Sinobacterium norvegicum: one gene and its partner. The protein of the gene in region 1 interacts with the protein of each later gene in a pairwise test. Links are inferred from orthologs where the notes say so. Each region holds a gene or a part of one and is shown in the gene's direction. Other genes may lie near its edges. The genes, in order: topA and L9P87_RS13975.

Region 1 (8,129 bases):
TTACTGACCGCATTTAATGCGCTGTCGGTCACGGCGCTCGATGATAAGGGCTTAAAAAAGTTGGCCGATATTCAGCATCAAATTGATGCCGTCGATGGTTGGTCGGCGCAGACCAAGATTGACCAAGTGATGACTCGGCTGAAATTACCCCGTGACGTCAAAATGAGCACCTTATCCGGTGGCTGGCGTCGTAAGGTGGCTTTGGCCAAGGCGTTGGTGAGCGAGCCTGACTTATTAATCCTCGACGAGCCGACCAACCACTTGGATTTAACCACTATTGATTGGCTTGAGCGACAGTTGCTCGATTTCCGTGGTGCTATTCTCTTTGTTACGCACGATAGAGCACTGTTACAAAAACTGGCGACACGTATTATCGAGCTGGATCGCGGTCACGCCTTTAGCTGGAAGGGTGACTACAAAAGCTTTCTCGAATACCGAGAGCAGCGCCTGGCGACGGAAGAGAAACACAATGAATTATTCGACAAGCGTCTGGCGGAAGAAGAGGTGTGGATTCGACAGGGTATTAAAGCCCGTCGAACCCGTAACGAGGGGCGTGTAAGAGCGCTGAAGGCGCTACGGGTAGAGCGTTCAGAGCGCCGTAATGTAACCGGCAAGGCCAGTATCACCACCAATAGTGCAGACCGCTCGGGTAAAATTGTTATCGAAGCTGAAAATTTGGCGCACTATTTCTCTGCCGACAAGAAAATCCTCGATGGCTTCTCGACGGTTATTCAACGCGGCGACAGAATCGGCATTGTTGGTAATAACGGCGCCGGCAAGAGTACCTTGTTGAAAATACTGCTGGGTGAATTAACGCCTCAGCAAGGAGAGGTAAAAAAAGGTACCAAGCTTGAACTGGCCTATTTTGACCAGTTACGCACTGAACTCGATGGTGAAAAAAGCGTTATCGACAACGTCTCTCAGGGCCGCGACTTTATCGAAATTGGCGGTAAAGATCGCCATATCTATAGTTATTTGTCAGATTTCTTGTTTTCGCCAGAGCGTGCGCGTACACCGGTAGGTGTGTTGTCTGGTGGTGAGCGTAATCGGGTGATGTTGGCCAAATTGTTTGGTCAGCCGTCCAACCTGTTGGTACTCGATGAGCCGACCAACGACCTCGATGTAGAGACGCTGGAGCTGCTCGAAGAAATTCTGATGGAATACCCGGGCACTATATTATTGGTCAGCCACGACCGAGCGTTTATGGATAACGTGGTCACCAGTACCATCGTCTTCGAAGCGCCGGGTAAGGTGCGTGAATACATCGGTGGCTACAGTGATTGGAAGAACCAGGGGGGCTCATTCAGTGAGCAGGCCTATCAAGACGAGGCGGTGGTGTCGAAACAGGCTGAGCCTTCGTCCGCGGTGCAGGCGGCGCCGCAGAAAAAGATAAGCTTTAAACTCAAACACGAACTTGAACAGTTGCCCGCTAAGATTGAGCAACTAGAGGCCGACATCGATACTGTTCAGCAACAAACCGCGGCGGCTGATTTCTACCAGGGGCCGCGGGATGAGGTCGCCTCAACACTGGCCAAGCTCGAGGCCTTGGAGGCCGAGCTTGAGGTGGTAGTCGAGCGCTGGGCAGAGTTAGAAGAACTGGCCTCTTAATTGCCGTCTTTGACTCTCACTGCCAGCACGTCACAGCAGGCGCCATGTAATACGCCGTTTGCTGTGGAACCAAAAATCAGCGCTAGGCCGTGTCTGCCGTGACTGCCTACGACAACAAGGTCGGAGCCTACTTCGATACCGAGCTTATGGATTTCGGTCTCTGGCCTGCCCAGTACCAGATGACAGTCATCCTCGTCGACGCCAATGGTTTTGGCCATGCTTAAGAGCTGGTTCTTTGATTGCAGTAAGAGCTCGTCTTGTAGACTGGAGAAGTCGAGAGGGATGTCGCTGCCGTAGGTAAAGCTGAGAGGTTCGACAACATGAATAATGCTGACTTTGGCATTGTATAACTTGGCCAGCGACTGGGCTCTTTGGCACACCAGTGGACTGTCATCACTGAGGTCGATAGCAAGCAGTATGTGTTTATAATCAGACATCGAGGCGCTCCTGTGTATTGAATAAAACAATCATTTATTCAGTAGTATAGCTGAATATATGATTCAATTAGACGGCAGTTTTTGCGGTCTGTCAAAATATAGTGAAGTCAATAAATGAAAGAGTATTCATGGCGTATATAATCATCGGGTTTGTGGTCATTATGGCAATATCCCCCATTTTCTGGATGCGACCCAGTCCACGACAAAAACAGTTGGAGCGGCTGCGAGCATATGCGGGTAAGCGGGGTTTGGACGTGTCGATCAGAAAGCTACCACAGAAGCTACGCTACCGTCATGACTTCGACATGATGAGCTGTTACAGCAAGTACCACCCGCGAGGAGCAAAGCAGCAAGAGGTGGTGCGTAAAAAGTGGTTTATCTCACTGGAAAAAGGCTTTGATTGGGTGAGCAGACCGGACCTTGAATACCAACAACAGCTACAAAACATCACTGATAGTCTACCTGACAGCTGTAGCTATGTTGAAGCTGAGCAGTTATTTGTGGCCGTTTATTGGCGAGAGAAAGGTGATAGTAGTACAGTTGATCAAGTCGCCGAAGTTATTGAAAAAATAATGTTAATTCAGTCGCAAAAATACCGAGAGCAATAGCAATGGTGAAAAAAGGGATCTATAAGCATTATAAAGGTGCTTATTATCAGGTCGAAGGGGTGGCTCGCCACTCCGAATCAGAGGAACAACTGGTGGTCTATCGCCCGATGTATGGTGATCGCGCTCTCTGGGTCAGGCCGTTATCTATGTTTGTGGAAACCTTATCAACTGACAAGGGGGTGTTCGCCCGCTTTAGTTACGTCGGTGATGAACTGCCGGTAGAATAGTCTGTAAGCTATATATAATAAGGCTTGTAGCTGTTTATTTTGACGTTATTCGGTCAATTATTTTAATGACAAGACTTGACCTTGATAGCCGAGTGCGATTATAACTTGCGGCAATTGATACGTTTACCGTTTTTTTTACCTCTTATTAATGTAGGGAACTAATGACTAAATCCTTAGTTATTGTGGAGTCACCAGCCAAAGCCAAGACAATCAACAAATACCTTGGTAATCAATATGTTGTAAAGTCTAGCGTTGGTCATATACGCGACTTGCCGACCAGTGGCAGTAAAACCAATGCTGTCGACCCTGCGGCGCGGGCGAAAGAAGCGGCTAAGACTCGTAAGATGCCGGTGGAGAAGAAAGCGGCCTATAAAAAGAAGAAGGCAAAAGATCAGTTAGTCAGGCGAATGGGTATTGACCCTGAAAACGATTGGGCCGCGCAGTATGAAACCCTGCCAGGAAAAGAGAAGGTCGTCAGTGAATTAAAGCGGTTGGCCGAGACCGCTGACACCATTTATCTCGCGACGGATTTGGACCGCGAGGGTGAGGCGATTGCCTGGCACCTGCGGGAAACTATTGGCGGTGAAGATGATAAATACAAGCGTGTGGTTTTTAACGAAATCACCGAGACAGCGATTAAAGAGGCATTTAACACCCCCTCTGAGCTAGATATGAGTCGGGTCAACGCTCAGCAGGCTCGACGCTTTCTAGACCGTGTTGTCGGTTACATGGTTTCGCCCTTATTGTGGGCCAAAGTTGCCCGTGGCCTATCAGCTGGCCGAGTACAATCTGTGGCGACCAAACTGGTCGTTGAGAAAGAGCGAGAGATTCGTGCCTTCATCCCAGAGGAGTATTGGGATATTGCGGCTGACCTCACCACCACCGATCAGCAAGCGCTGTCGATGGAGGTCAAAAAGTATCAAGGTAATGCTTATCGCCCCACTAATGAGGTCGATACCATGGCTTCTGTGGCGGCGCTAAATGATGCCAGTTTTACCGTTGTTAGCCGCGAAGACAAGCCGACCAGGACTAAACCAACCGCCCCCTATATTACTTCGACATTGCAGCAGGCGGCGAGCACACGCCTCGGTTTTGGTGTGAAGAAGACGATGATGATGGCTCAGCGTCTTTACGAGGCGGGTTATATCACCTATATGCGTACAGATTCGACCAATTTAAGCAATGAGGCCGTGGCTAATTGCCGTGACTATGTTGCAGATAATTATGGCAAGAAATACCTGCCTGAAGCGGCGATTAGTTACTCAAGCAAAGAGGGTGCACAGGAGGCGCACGAAGCCATCCGTCCCTCAGATGTTGGCTGTATTACCGCTCATCTAAAAAATATGGAACGCGATGCAGAGCGTCTGTATGAGTTGATTTGGCGTCAGTTTGTCGCCTGCCAAATGGTACCGGCTGAATTTACCTCGACCTCTATTGTGGTTGAGGCTGTGGGGTATGAGCTGCGTTGTAAGGGGCGGGTTATTCGCTTCGACGGCTTTACCAAGGTGCAGCAACCACAAGCGAAGAAAGCCGAGGACGTCATCATGCCCGACGTCAAACAGGGCGAGGTGCTGAATCTACAGCAGGTTATTCCAACTCAGCACTTTACCAAGCCGACGCCGCGCTATACTGAGGCGAGCTTAGTCAAGGAGCTGGAGAAACGTGGTATTGGTCGACCTTCCACCTATGCTGCGATCATCTCGACGATCCAAGACCGCGGATATGTACGGGTTGAGAATCGTCGTTTCTTCGCTGAGAAAATGGGCGATATCGTCAGCGACCGTCTCAGTGAGAGCTTTGTTGACCTGATGGATTTCAGTTTTACCGCCAGAATGGAAGAGGCGCTGGATGGTGTTGCCGCTGGCACTAAAGACTGGAAAAAATTGCTCAATAATTTCTATACCGATTTCCGGGTTCAGCTGGATCAGGCAGAGTCTGACGAGGGTGGTATGCGTGCTAATAGCCCGACACCAACGGATATTAAATGCCCAGACTGCGGCCGCGACATGCAAATTAGAACAGCCAGTACGGGGGTGTTTTTAGGGTGTTCAGGGTATAGCTTGCCGCCCAAAGAGCGCTGCAAGTGTACGATTAACTTGGTGTCAGGCGATGAGGCGGTTAGTACTGAGTTAGATGAAGAGGCAGAATCTCGTCTGTTGCTGAATAAGCGCCGTTGCCAAATCTGTAACTCGGCGATGGAGTCCTACCTGATCGATGAGCAGCGTAAGCTGCATGTCTGTGGTAACAACCCGGATTGCTCAGGCTATGAAATAGAAGAGGGCAGCTTCAAGATTAAAGGCTATGAAGGGCCGGTGCTTGAGTGTGATAAGTGCGGTTCTGAAATGCAGCTCAAATCGGGCCGTTTTGGTAAATACTTTGGCTGTACCAACGAGGGCTGTAAAAATACCCGCAAGCTGTTGCGTAGTGGTGAAGCCGCGCCACCAAAAATGGATCCGGTTCCGATGCCTGAACTTGCTTGTATCAAGGTTGAGGATACCTATATTCTTCGTGACGGTGCAGCCGGGCTATTTTTGGCGGCCAGTAAGTTTCCTAAGAACCGAGAGACGCGGGCACCGCTGGTGTCTGAGTTGTTGCCACACCAGGCCGAGATCGATCCAAAGTATGACTTTTTGATGAAGGCACCCGTGGCGGACCCTTCCGGCAACCCCGCCATTATTCGCTATAGTCGCAAGACTAAAGAGCAGTATGTGCTGAGCGAGGTTGAAGGCAAGGCCAGTGGCTGGACAGCTTATTACGTCGGCGGTAAGTGGGTTGAAGAGCAGAAGAAAAAACGTGTAGTTAAGAAAAAGGCGACGAAGAAAAAGTAGACGCCTTTCAATTAATCCAAAAAACCCGCAAAGGCGGGTTTTTTTTATAGAGCATAGCCAAGAGGTATCCTGCTATGAGAGATTATCAACGCCGAATAGCGTCGCTGCTGCAGTATTGTCAGCAGCAGCTAACGTTGGCCAAAAAGCTGAATGAGGCGGAGCGCCGTGGGCTGATGGAGGCCGCTGTGACTCATCTTTACACCGCCTATCGCAGTTATGTGGTTGAGGTCGTCTCTTCCTATCATGTGACCGAGGATTCTTTGCCAACATCATGGCAGTTGCCTGAGGTGGTAGAGCTCTTGCAGCAGGGGCAGCATCAAAGCGGCGAACTCAATGAGCTGCTGACATTGTCGAGACAGGGCTGGCTGTGTCAGTTGCTGACGCTCCATAGCCGTACTTTGCAGCTGGAACAGACGATGCCGATAACGCGTAAAAATGCTGGACAGTTTGCGATTGCAGCGGTGAATCTCGATGCGCCAGTGATTGATTTTGATATGGCGACCATCGTGTCGATAAAAACCGGTTTTACCGAGTTAATTCAACGCCAGCGTCAGCACTCAGTAGAAAGCTAAGCATCTTATTGTGTGCAATCCTGCTCGAAAGGCTTGTTAAATCTGACAAAGCGGTGTTATAAAGAAGTTCTAGTTACTTACAAAAAGAAGGTGGGCGTAGTGTCTTCTCTACTGGAAATTGTGGAACTTGCTAATGGCGAGATTGTATTACGACATGCGGATGGCGATGGACGTCCTCTGATTAATATCCGATTCACCAACGAGTCTGAGATGGTATCGGCGACGGCTCGACTTGAGGTTGCCAAGGCAATGATTCAAGCCGGCATGGCGACCTTTGCCGAGATTGTCGAGAATCAAGAAGAGGAGGCTGTATTCCAGGCTGAAGAAGTCTACGAGGGCAGTGAGCAAGAGTTATCACGTGAGGTGGTACTTCACTGAGCTTAATGACAGGGTGAATTGAGTCAGTTGTTGCTGGTTGTCCCTGAATTACTCATGGCTGGAGACGTTTCGTCGTCAAGCCAATTTAATTGAACTCCCTGGGTATCTGGTTTAGCGAATAAGCAGGCAGTGGCTTTTGCCGTTGATTGCGGCGTAGGCTAATTCGTCCTGATTGATGGTGCTGGTGCTGTTCAGGTTGGCTACAACCGTATTGCTTTTGCCGCTATTGAGACAGCGCAGCAACAAATTGTGCAGTTGCTCGTCTGAGTCGCTGTTGATGATCAATATAGGACGCTTTTCCAAGCCAAATTGTTTCAGGATCTGGCGGTTTAGTGAGGGTGGGTTTATCCATGTAACCCAGCGCTTACTGTCTTCCCCTGCGAGATGGCTGATAATGGGAAGTATTAGCAGTTCTTGGCTGGGGTGGCCCTTAATGCAAATCTCGGTAATATACTCGTTGTTAACTGCATTGTCGTTTTGTTCTAGTGCGGCAAATAATGGCATAATACGTCCCTTTTAATCTGTTCAATTCGCCAGCATGGCTGGCGTCAAGCTACTTAGTGTTGGCGAATAACCCCAACGCTGATACCTTCAATCGATACATCTTGTTCGGCTAAGTCGACGACTATTGGCTCGAAGTCTTGATTCTCAGGGAGCAGCAATAATTCTCGTTTGGTCTTACCGCGTTTGAAGCGTTTAACCGTGACCTCATCTTCAATGCGGGCGACGACAATTTGTCCATCAGTGACCTGGCTGGTGCGATGAACAGCGAGTAGGTCGCCATCCATAATGCCGATATCTCTCATGCTCTCGCCGCGTACTCGGAGCAGATAATCTGCCTGTGGAGAGAAGAATGATTCTGGGATTTTGACGTGGTCGTCGATGTTTTGTTCGGCCAGTATTGGGTTGCCGGCAGCAACCTGACCAATAATAGGCAGGCCAAGTTCTTCCGCTTCTTGGGGCAGGCGAATTCCGCGAGAGGTGCCAGCAAGCATGATGATAGCGCCTTTTTTGGCCAGTGCTCGAAGATGTTCTTCTGCGGCATTGGGTGAGCGAAAGCCCAGTTCTTTGGCGATATCAGCCCGTGTAGGGGGGAGGCCTGAATCATTGATGTGGCGTTTGATCAAGGCGAGTACTTCGGCTTGTCTTGCAGTCAGTTTTATCATAGTTGCTTATCTGGTTATCCATACAGTACATGTAATTCTATACAGTGTTTTTCAGCTGTGCAAGTATTAATCAATGATTTAGCGCAAGTAGAGTGTCCCGAGGGGGGGATCTAGCGGTTAACAGGTGGTTGAGCGATGGCCACCGTAGGGCGCTACAGCGGCAGTCAGGTAGGGATTATTGTTCGGTTTCGAATGCTGGGCTTGTTTCTTCTGCTCGGTTGATCTTGATCAGCATCCCCATCAGCGGGTGGTCAACATAGTGTAGTTCGTCGCTCTTGAGCCGGCTATGGTTGTTAAGATTGGCC
Region 2 (7,910 bases), on another replicon or contig:
ATCAGTAGGACGTTGTTGTCCTCCATCATCATCTTTCCGAACAACAGGCGACCCTGTTCACCACCGGAGCAAACCTGAACGTCCTTTTTCTGGGTTTCGGCGTTAAAAAGCAGGCGGCCTAGGGTGGCGCGAACGATCTGGTCGTCGTGGTGCTCTTGGCGCCAGTAGCTCATCCAATCGAACAGCGATTCCGGCTTGGGGAAGTCGCGGGCGTGATCCTGCGCGTAGTAGCCGACCTGGGCGTTCTCGGCCCATTTGTAGCCACCCTCGCTGGGTGTTAACTCGTTCATCAAACATTTTAACAGTGTCGTCTTACCGACACCGTTGGCGCCGATGATGGCGATGCGCTCGCCGGCTTCAACCATCAGGTCGGAGTTTTTGAACAGCAGCTCGCCATCATCGAAACCGTGGCCCAGGCCCTTTACTTCCAGTGCCAGACGGTGCAGTTTCTTCTCTTGGTTGAAGATAATGTACGGGTTTACTCGTGTCGATGGCTTGATGTCGTCGAGTTCAATCTTCTCTAAGCGCTTGGCCCGTGAGGTCGCCTGCTTGGCCTTGGAGGCATTGGCGCTGAAGCGGCTAACAAATTGCTTCAGCTCGGCCATCTCGGCCTTCTTCTTGTTGTTCTCGTTCTGCATGCGCTCACGGGCCTGGGTCGAGGCAAACATGAAGTCGTCATAGTTACCCGGGTACAGCTTGATGGTGCCGTAATCGATATCGGCCATGTGGGTACAGATAGCGTTCAAGAAATGGCGATCGTGCGAGATGATAATCATGGTGCACTTGTAGCTGTCTAAGACACCTTCCAACCAGCGGATAGTATTGATATCTAAGTTGTTGGTGGGTTCGTCAAGTAGCAGAATGTCTGGATCAGAAAACAGTGCCTGGGCTAATAAGACACGGACTTTCAAGCCGGGAGCAACCTCGCTCATTGGTCCCCAGTGTAAATCGGTATCGATACCGGCACCGATGAGCAGTTCACCGGCGCGACTCTCGGCGGTATAACCGTCCATCTCAGCAAATTGAGATTCGAGCTCGCCCACCTTCATGCCGTCTTCTTCGCTCATCTCTGGCAGTGAGTAGATGCGGTCGCGTTCAACCTTGATGTCCCACAGCTCTTTATTACCCATCATCACGGTGTCGAGAACGGAGAACTCTTCGAAGGCGAATTGATCCTGATGCAGCCTGCCGACACGCTCGTTAGGCGTGATACTGACGTTGCCGGCGGTGGGCTCAAGCGAGCCGTCGAGAATCTTCATAAACGTCGACTTACCGCAGCCATTGGCGCCAATTAAGCCATAACGGTTGCCCTCGCCGAATTTAACAGAGATGTTTTCAAACAGCGGCTTGGTGCCGAATTGCATCGTGATGTTGGCTGTAGAGATCAAGGCGAGCATCCTAGGTTGTCGATGAGTAAAAATGGTTGGGTCAAAAATAGGGGCGCACTATACGTTTTTTTGCCGGTTTAAGCAAAAATAAAGTTGCCCTTCAGCCTGCCGCAGTGATGGTTATAGCCTCATTACGCGGCGCTGATGATCTGTTACAATTGGCCGATATTTTACTGTGAGCCGCCAGATGAACTACATACCGTTTGATGAATACAAGAAAGCCTGGGTTTTTCGCCATCGAGATCTGCCGGTCAGTGCCGAGGACTTGGCCGCTATTAAGCCGATGACACCGCAGCGTAGCAGCGAAGTGTGGGGGCTCAATATCAGTGAACTGAGTACTGAACCGGATCATTTTACCAACGGTGACTGGGCAGCGGCAAAAAAGACCTGGAAGGTCAATGATCGATGGCAGGAGGCTTGGGATAGCGAGGAGTCGACGTTGCCCGAGGCAGTGCTGGAAAACATCGACTGGGATGACAATACCGTGGTCTATTTTTGTTATGACTCTGATAATGTGATTGAGACCACCTGGGCGGTGTTTCAACGCTGTTGGAAGAATTTTTTGTTTTTCGACGACGGCCCGCTGCTGATCGGCCGCAAGCGTTTGCAGGTGGCTCAGTTTTTTCAGAATGGCAATGTACAAGTAGGCGAGCGAAAAGCCTAGGCGGTGATGCTGTCAGTGTGTTGGTTGGTGCGTGACGGCTTGATTTTGATAATCACTCTCAATAATATGCCCATGACTTATTGATTTATTTTATTCAGGTAGTGTTATGTCGGTCTTAAATGCCTTACTCCAGCGCAACTCAGCCCCTCGATTACAGGAGCCTGGCCCCAGCCCTGAACACTGTCAGCAGATGTTTCAAGCGGCACTGCGGGCGCCGGATCACGGTCGATTGCGCCCCTGGCGTTATCTCGTCATCGGCGGTGACGACAGAGCCAAGCTGGGCGAGATCTACGCCCAGGCCGAGCTCGCCCGTGACCCCAATGCCCCGACGGAGAAGCTCGAGCGGTTGCGCGGTCAGCCGTTGCGTGCGCCAATGGTGATTGTGGCCATTGTTAACCCCACAGAGAAAGACGGTGTGCCGCTGCAAGAGCAGGTCATCAGTGCCGGCTGTGGTGTCCACGGCCTGATGTTGGCGGCGGAGTCCTTCGGCTATGCCGGCGTCTGGCGTACCGGCCCAATGGCTACCAATGACACCGTCAACCAAGCGCTGGGCCTTGCCAGCCATGAGAGTATTGTTGGCTTTATCTATCTCGGTACCCGCATGGGTGAAGCGAAAAAATTACCCGACCTCAATACCGAGGATTTCGTCAGCCACTGGCAGGGCTGAGAGCTTTGAGGTAGCCTAGCCGCTTCCTGTTGTTTTGCGGTTAGGTGAGTCAGTGCAAGAGAAATCGTTAGTCGTTAAGGCCGCTCTTTGGATGTTGCTGGCGTTGAGCCAGTTTATGTTAATGGCTGTTGCCGGCCGAGAGCTGACCGCCAATCTTCCCATCAGCCAAATTCTGTTTGTTCGTAGCCTCATCGGGCTGCTGATTATTGCGTCTATTTTGACCTATGCTCGTGCCTGGCCACAGTTACATCGAGGCCAATTAGGCTGGCATATTCTGCGCAATAGCAGCCACTTCGCCGCTCAATATGGCTGGTTTTTTGGTCTTTCTATGATTCCTCTGGCCGAGGTGTTTGCCATCGAGTTTACCGTGCCGATCTGGACGGCTATTTTGGCGGTGCTGTTGCTCGGCGAAAAAATGACGCCGCCGCGACTGGTCGCCGTCGGCTTGGGTTTTATCGGTATGTTGGTGATACTGCGCCCGGGCATCGAGATTATCAGCCCTGCCGCGTTTGCGGTATTAATCAGTGCCGTCTTCTTTGGCCTCACCCATACCATTACCCGTAAATTAACCGCCGATAATAGCGCCCTGGCCATCTTGTTTTTCATGGTATTAGTGCAGGGCACGCTGTCATCGATACCGGCAATGATGCAGTGGCAGTCGGTTGAAAGCCTGGATGGGTTCTGGCTATTAGTCGTTGCCTGCACGGCTTTGTTGGCGCATTTTTCGATGACCAAGGCGCTGGTCTATGCCGATGTCACCGTGGTGGTGCCGATGGATTTTCTGCGTCTGCCGCTGATTGCCATCATCGGCTATATTTTTTATCAGGAGTCGATCGATATCTACTTGTTAGTCGGCGGCTTAATCATGCTCAGTGGCAACTTTTACAGTATGCGAGCGGAGAGTAAAAAAATGAAACGTGCCGGCAATGAATAAGCAACCTTATGCTATTCCTGCAGAGGCTGTTGAGCTTTGCTATGAAATTAAGAAAAGTAAATTCATTGCACGCGTAGCCTATGCCGGTAATCGCCAGCAGGCGATGGCGGTGCTTGAACAGGCCAGAATCGATTACCCCGACGCCCGCCACCACTGCTGGGCCTATTTATTGGGTGACCCGAAGCAGCCGACCTCACAGGCGTTTAGCGACGACGGCGAGCCCTCGGGCACGGCGGGCAAGCCGATTCTTAACGTGCTTAATCATCGCGGTATCGGCGATATTATCGTGGTGGTAATCCGCTATTTTGGCGGCATCAAACTGGGTGCTGGCGGTCTGGTCAGGGCGTATTCGACCTCGACCCAACAGGCGGTGGAAACCCTGCAGACCAAGACTCTGGTGCCGATGATTGAGCACCGTTTGCTCTGCGACTACGCCGGTGAGGCCGAGATTCGGCGTTGGCTGGAGGGGGCAGAAGGGCAGCTGGTGGATGTCGATTACGGTGGCGAGCTGCAGATGACCATCGCGTTGCCGCTGTCGATGGAGCACGCGCTGATAGACTTTGTGGCTGCCAGGGTGGCGGTGACGTTGTTGACGTCAGCAGATTAAACAACGTTTTGGTATTTCACCCCGTGGAACTTCGCACTCGCTCCGTGATTCCACTGCCTGCTCAGTAAAAGATATTCGCGATCAGTGAAGTCACTGCGCTGTAGTCTTTGACTCAACGCGCAGTGAGATCCTGTTGTCGCGGGTACTTATATCCCCAATCGATCCCGCAGGCTGTAATAGGTGGCCGCTGCTGCCGTCAGCGGTGTGCGTAATAGACGGCCGCCGGGGAACGGATAGTGGGGCAGATTGGCAAAGGCATCGAAGCGCTTGGCATCGCCGCTCAGCGCCTCGGCAATCAGTTTGCCGGCGAGGTGGGTGGTGGTGACGCCGTGGCCGCTGTAGCCCTGGCAGTAATAAATGTTGTTATTCAGCCGGCCTAACTGGGGCAGACGTGACAGGGTTAATAGGAAGTCGCCGCCCCAGCTGTAATCAATTTTAATATCACCGAGTTGCGGGAAGGTTTTCTTCAACTTAGGCAAAATCTTGCGCTGAATATCAGACGGGTCGCCACCGCCATAGTTAACCCCGCCGCCGTAAATTAACCGGTTATCGGCGCTGAGACGAAAGTAATCGAGTAGGTAATCGCCATCTTCGACACAATAATCGCTGGGGATTAAGGCCTTGGCCTGTTCATCCGTGAGCGGTTCGGTGGCGACGATTTGGGTGCCACAGGGCATGGTTTTGCTGGCGAGTTCGGGGATCAAACCGCCGAGATAAGCGTTGCCGGCGACCACGGCATATTTACTGTTTACCTCGCCATGGGCAGTTTTAATTTGCAGTGGTGAGCGCACCACGTCGATGACCTCACTCTGCTCGAAGATTTGACCGCCAAGGGCGACGAAGGCTTCAGCTTCACCGAGGGCAAGGTTGAGGGGGTGGATATGGCCACCGCTCATATCGAGTAGACCGCCGCAGTATCGGTCGGTGTTGACAATATTACCAACTTCTTCGGCGCTGACCATCGACAGTTGCTGATGGCCGATGCCTTCCCACAGCGCTTTAGTCTGCTCAAAGCCCTGTAGTTGTTTGGTGGTATTGGCGGCAAAGAAGCTGCCGTCTTTGAGGTCACAATCTATAGTATATTGCTTGATACGTTGGCGAATAATGGCATTGCCTTCGAAGGCCATACTGCCCAGCATATCCCCGGCCTCGCTGCCGAAGCGGCTACGGATATGGTCGATATCACGGCTGTAGCTGTTGATCAGCTGACCGCCGTTGCGACCACTGGCCCCCCAGCCAATTCGACCGGCCTCCAGTAACACCACATTAAACCCTTGCTCCTGTAAATGCAGGGCAGAGGAAAGTCCACTGTAGCCACCACCGATGACGCAGACGTCGGCATCAATACTGCCATCCAGTTGAGGATAAGGCGTTTTATTATTGGCCGAGTCAGCGTAGTAAGAACCGGTGTGTTGAATTGTTGACATAAGAAGTAATCCCCAGTGAGTCTAGGGATTAATTTAAGCCGATAGCGGCTGCGGGACAATAACCCTGCGGTGGTAGCTTCTTTGATATTTGTTACACTCCAGCTTGCCTGAATATATTGGCCACCGATGTAGGTTTCTGGATAAAGCTGTAGGCACTGCGGGTAGACGCTATAGCCCCCGTGTTGGCAGCTCATCGATTGTGGTGGGTAAACAGAGAAAATAATGGAGAGTACAGTGGAAAATTTTAATATGGATTTCACATCCAAGGTGGTGATTAACAGTGCCGAGCAACCCTGGCTTGAAAGCCCGATGGCCGGTGTTGAACGCAAGCCACTGGCGCGAGAAAACCGTGAGAGCGGCCACGCCACCAGTATTGTTCGTTATCAGACCGGGGCTAATTTTAGCGCCCACCAGCATCCCCTGGGCGAGGAGATTTTCGTCTTAGAGGGCGTGTTTTCTGATGAGCACGGCGACTATCCCGCCGGCAGCTACATTCGCAATCCACCGGGTAGCAGTCACAGCCCTTTCAGCAAAGAAGGCTGCGTATTATTTGTAAAACTCAATCAATTTGACCGCCGTGACGGCGAAGAGGTTCGGGTCAATACTCTTGAGGCCGCTTGGCGGCCGGGGATCGGCGGCCTGCAGGTGATGCCGCTGCATGATTTTGAAGGTCAGCATACCGCCCTGGTGAAGTGGCCGGCCAACGAGGTATTTCAGCCCCATCAACACTTTGGTGGTGAGGAGATTCTGGTGCTATCGGGGCAGTTTGAGGACCAATACGGACAATATCCTGTCGGCAGCTGGATACGGAGCCCGCACCAGAGCAGTCACCACCCCTTTGTCGTCGAAGAAACAGTCATATTGGTGAAAGTCGGTCATTTAATGCCGGCACCGTAGCGGTGGGGAAGTGGGCCCGGTGACCGAGGCCATACTGTGCGGTGATTTTTGGTGTTTACAGGGCGATATTATAGGCCTTGGTATAGCGCTCAAAGCGATCGAGCACGGTGGCTTCATCGAGGCCAAACTGGGCCAGATGATAATCGTGGCTGCCGTGCTTGCCCTGGGGGTGGTCGGCGATGTACTGCTTGATCGGCTGCTGTACATCCTTGCCGTAAGGCAGCTCGAAGTGATGATAAATACTGTCGATGACCGATTGGTTATCGTTAACAAAATCACGGTATTGAATATCGAGAATACGCTTGTCACTGATGTTTTTGCGTTGCTCGATGCTGCCGTTGACCTGATCGACCAGATAATCCAACACCCCTTTACCCAGGGCGTTAAGATCGGCATTTTCACTGTCGGGCATTAAATAGGCCATCATACTGCAATAGGAGCCAACCACTTCACGGGGGTCGCGATGGGTAATAATAATCGAGCAATCGGGGTGTTGCTTGACCATCAAATCCAGTGACCACAGATGATACGGTGATTTTAATAACCAACGATCAGTCTGCTGTCGTGACTGCAGCATGCGCAATAACTCGCCGTGGTATTGGTATTGTTTGGTCCGATCGACGGTTTTGAAAAAACTGGCATAGGGCTCTAAAAAGGCCTCGATGCCGAATTGCACATCTTCAAAAGTATGATTGAATAAATGAATACACTCCTCGGGGGTATCCGCCGAGGTGTGGTGTATTTTACTGAGGTCGCTGGCTTTTTCAAAAGCCGCTTTGACAATGGAGTAACGCGGATCGGTTTCGCCCTCAGCCAAGTTAGGGTAGGGCGACGGGTTGTAACCCTCCCAGAGCTTAAGCGGTCTGGCAGCGGGGTCGCTGGCTAAAATATTGAGCAGAGCCGAGGTGCCGGTGCGGGGCATCCCAGTTAGAAACATCGGTTTTGAAATCTTTAAATCCCGGATCTCAGGCTGTTTTTTAAAACTGTCTTCGATGCGCAAGCGCTCGGCTAACAGGTTAACGATTCTACCGCGGCTGGCTAACCTTCCTGCATCGCTGAGGCCGTTTTGGTCGTAGGTCTGCATTAAAACGGTGAGGCCTGTTAAGAAACCTTGGTCGCCAAAATCATTCAACCCGGTCTTGTCTTTGGCTTCTTCTAACACGCTGTTGACGGATAAATCCACTGACATTATGTTAACTCCGCAAGCTTAACGAGTTGAGCCTTTGGTGTCGGGTGCTGTTCGGCACCGACCCAGCGTACACACATGGTGCCCTGATTATGGCCACAGGTATTGAGCCAGTTTTTGCAGCCAGGGTCTGTTGGTGA

The links.
Region 2: the proteins of topA (region 1) and L9P87_RS13975 interact in binary tests that used the Escherichia coli proteins (3 or more experiments, as listed by UniProt). The link is inferred for Sinobacterium norvegicum from one-to-one orthologs.

What each region holds. Positions count from the first base shown.
Region 1 is NZ_CAKLPX010000001.1:46,464-54,592, forward strand. Bases 2,706-5,908 are described here. They hold topA (type I DNA topoisomerase), read left to right. Parts: upstream 2,706-3,041; coding sequence 3,042-5,708; downstream 5,709-5,908. Other genes in these bases: L9P87_RS00265 (DUF1653 domain-containing protein), read left to right, coding at 2,706-2,880; L9P87_RS00275 (DUF6586 family protein), read left to right, coding at 5,783-5,908. Outside these bases: L9P87_RS00250 (ATP-binding cassette domain-containing protein), read left to right, coding at 1-1,608; L9P87_RS00255 (universal stress protein), read right to left, coding at 1,605-2,045; L9P87_RS00260 (hypothetical protein), read left to right, coding at 2,300-2,653; more of L9P87_RS00265, read left to right, coding at 2,656-2,705; more of L9P87_RS00275, read left to right, coding at 5,909-6,280; L9P87_RS00280 (hypothetical protein), read left to right, coding at 6,380-6,658; L9P87_RS00285 (SulA-like leucine-rich domain-containing protein), read right to left, coding at 6,770-7,162; transcriptional repressor LexA, read right to left, coding at 7,216-7,824; L9P87_RS00295 (CsiV family protein), read right to left, coding at 8,000-8,129. UniProt on the Escherichia coli protein: Releases the supercoiling and torsional tension of DNA, which is introduced during the DNA replication and transcription, by transiently cleaving and rejoining one strand of the DNA duplex.
Region 2 is NZ_CAKLPX010000003.1:426,370-434,279, forward strand. The notes cover bases 2,469-5,452. They hold L9P87_RS13975 (YigZ family protein), read left to right. Parts: upstream 2,469-3,645; coding sequence 3,646-4,260; downstream 4,261-5,452. Other genes in these bases: L9P87_RS13965 (nitroreductase family protein), read left to right, coding at 2,469-2,719; L9P87_RS13970 (DMT family transporter), read left to right, coding at 2,772-3,653; L9P87_RS13980 (NAD(P)/FAD-dependent oxidoreductase), read right to left, coding at 4,407-5,452. Outside these bases: L9P87_RS13955 (ABC-F family ATPase), read right to left, coding at 1-1,388; L9P87_RS13960 (DUF2947 domain-containing protein), read left to right, coding at 1,576-2,052; more of L9P87_RS13965, read left to right, coding at 2,159-2,468; more of L9P87_RS13980, read right to left, coding at 5,453-5,687; L9P87_RS13985 (cupin domain-containing protein), read left to right, coding at 5,922-6,584; L9P87_RS13990 (sulfotransferase family protein), read right to left, coding at 6,640-7,773; L9P87_RS13995 (DUF1214 domain-containing protein), read right to left, coding at 7,773-7,910.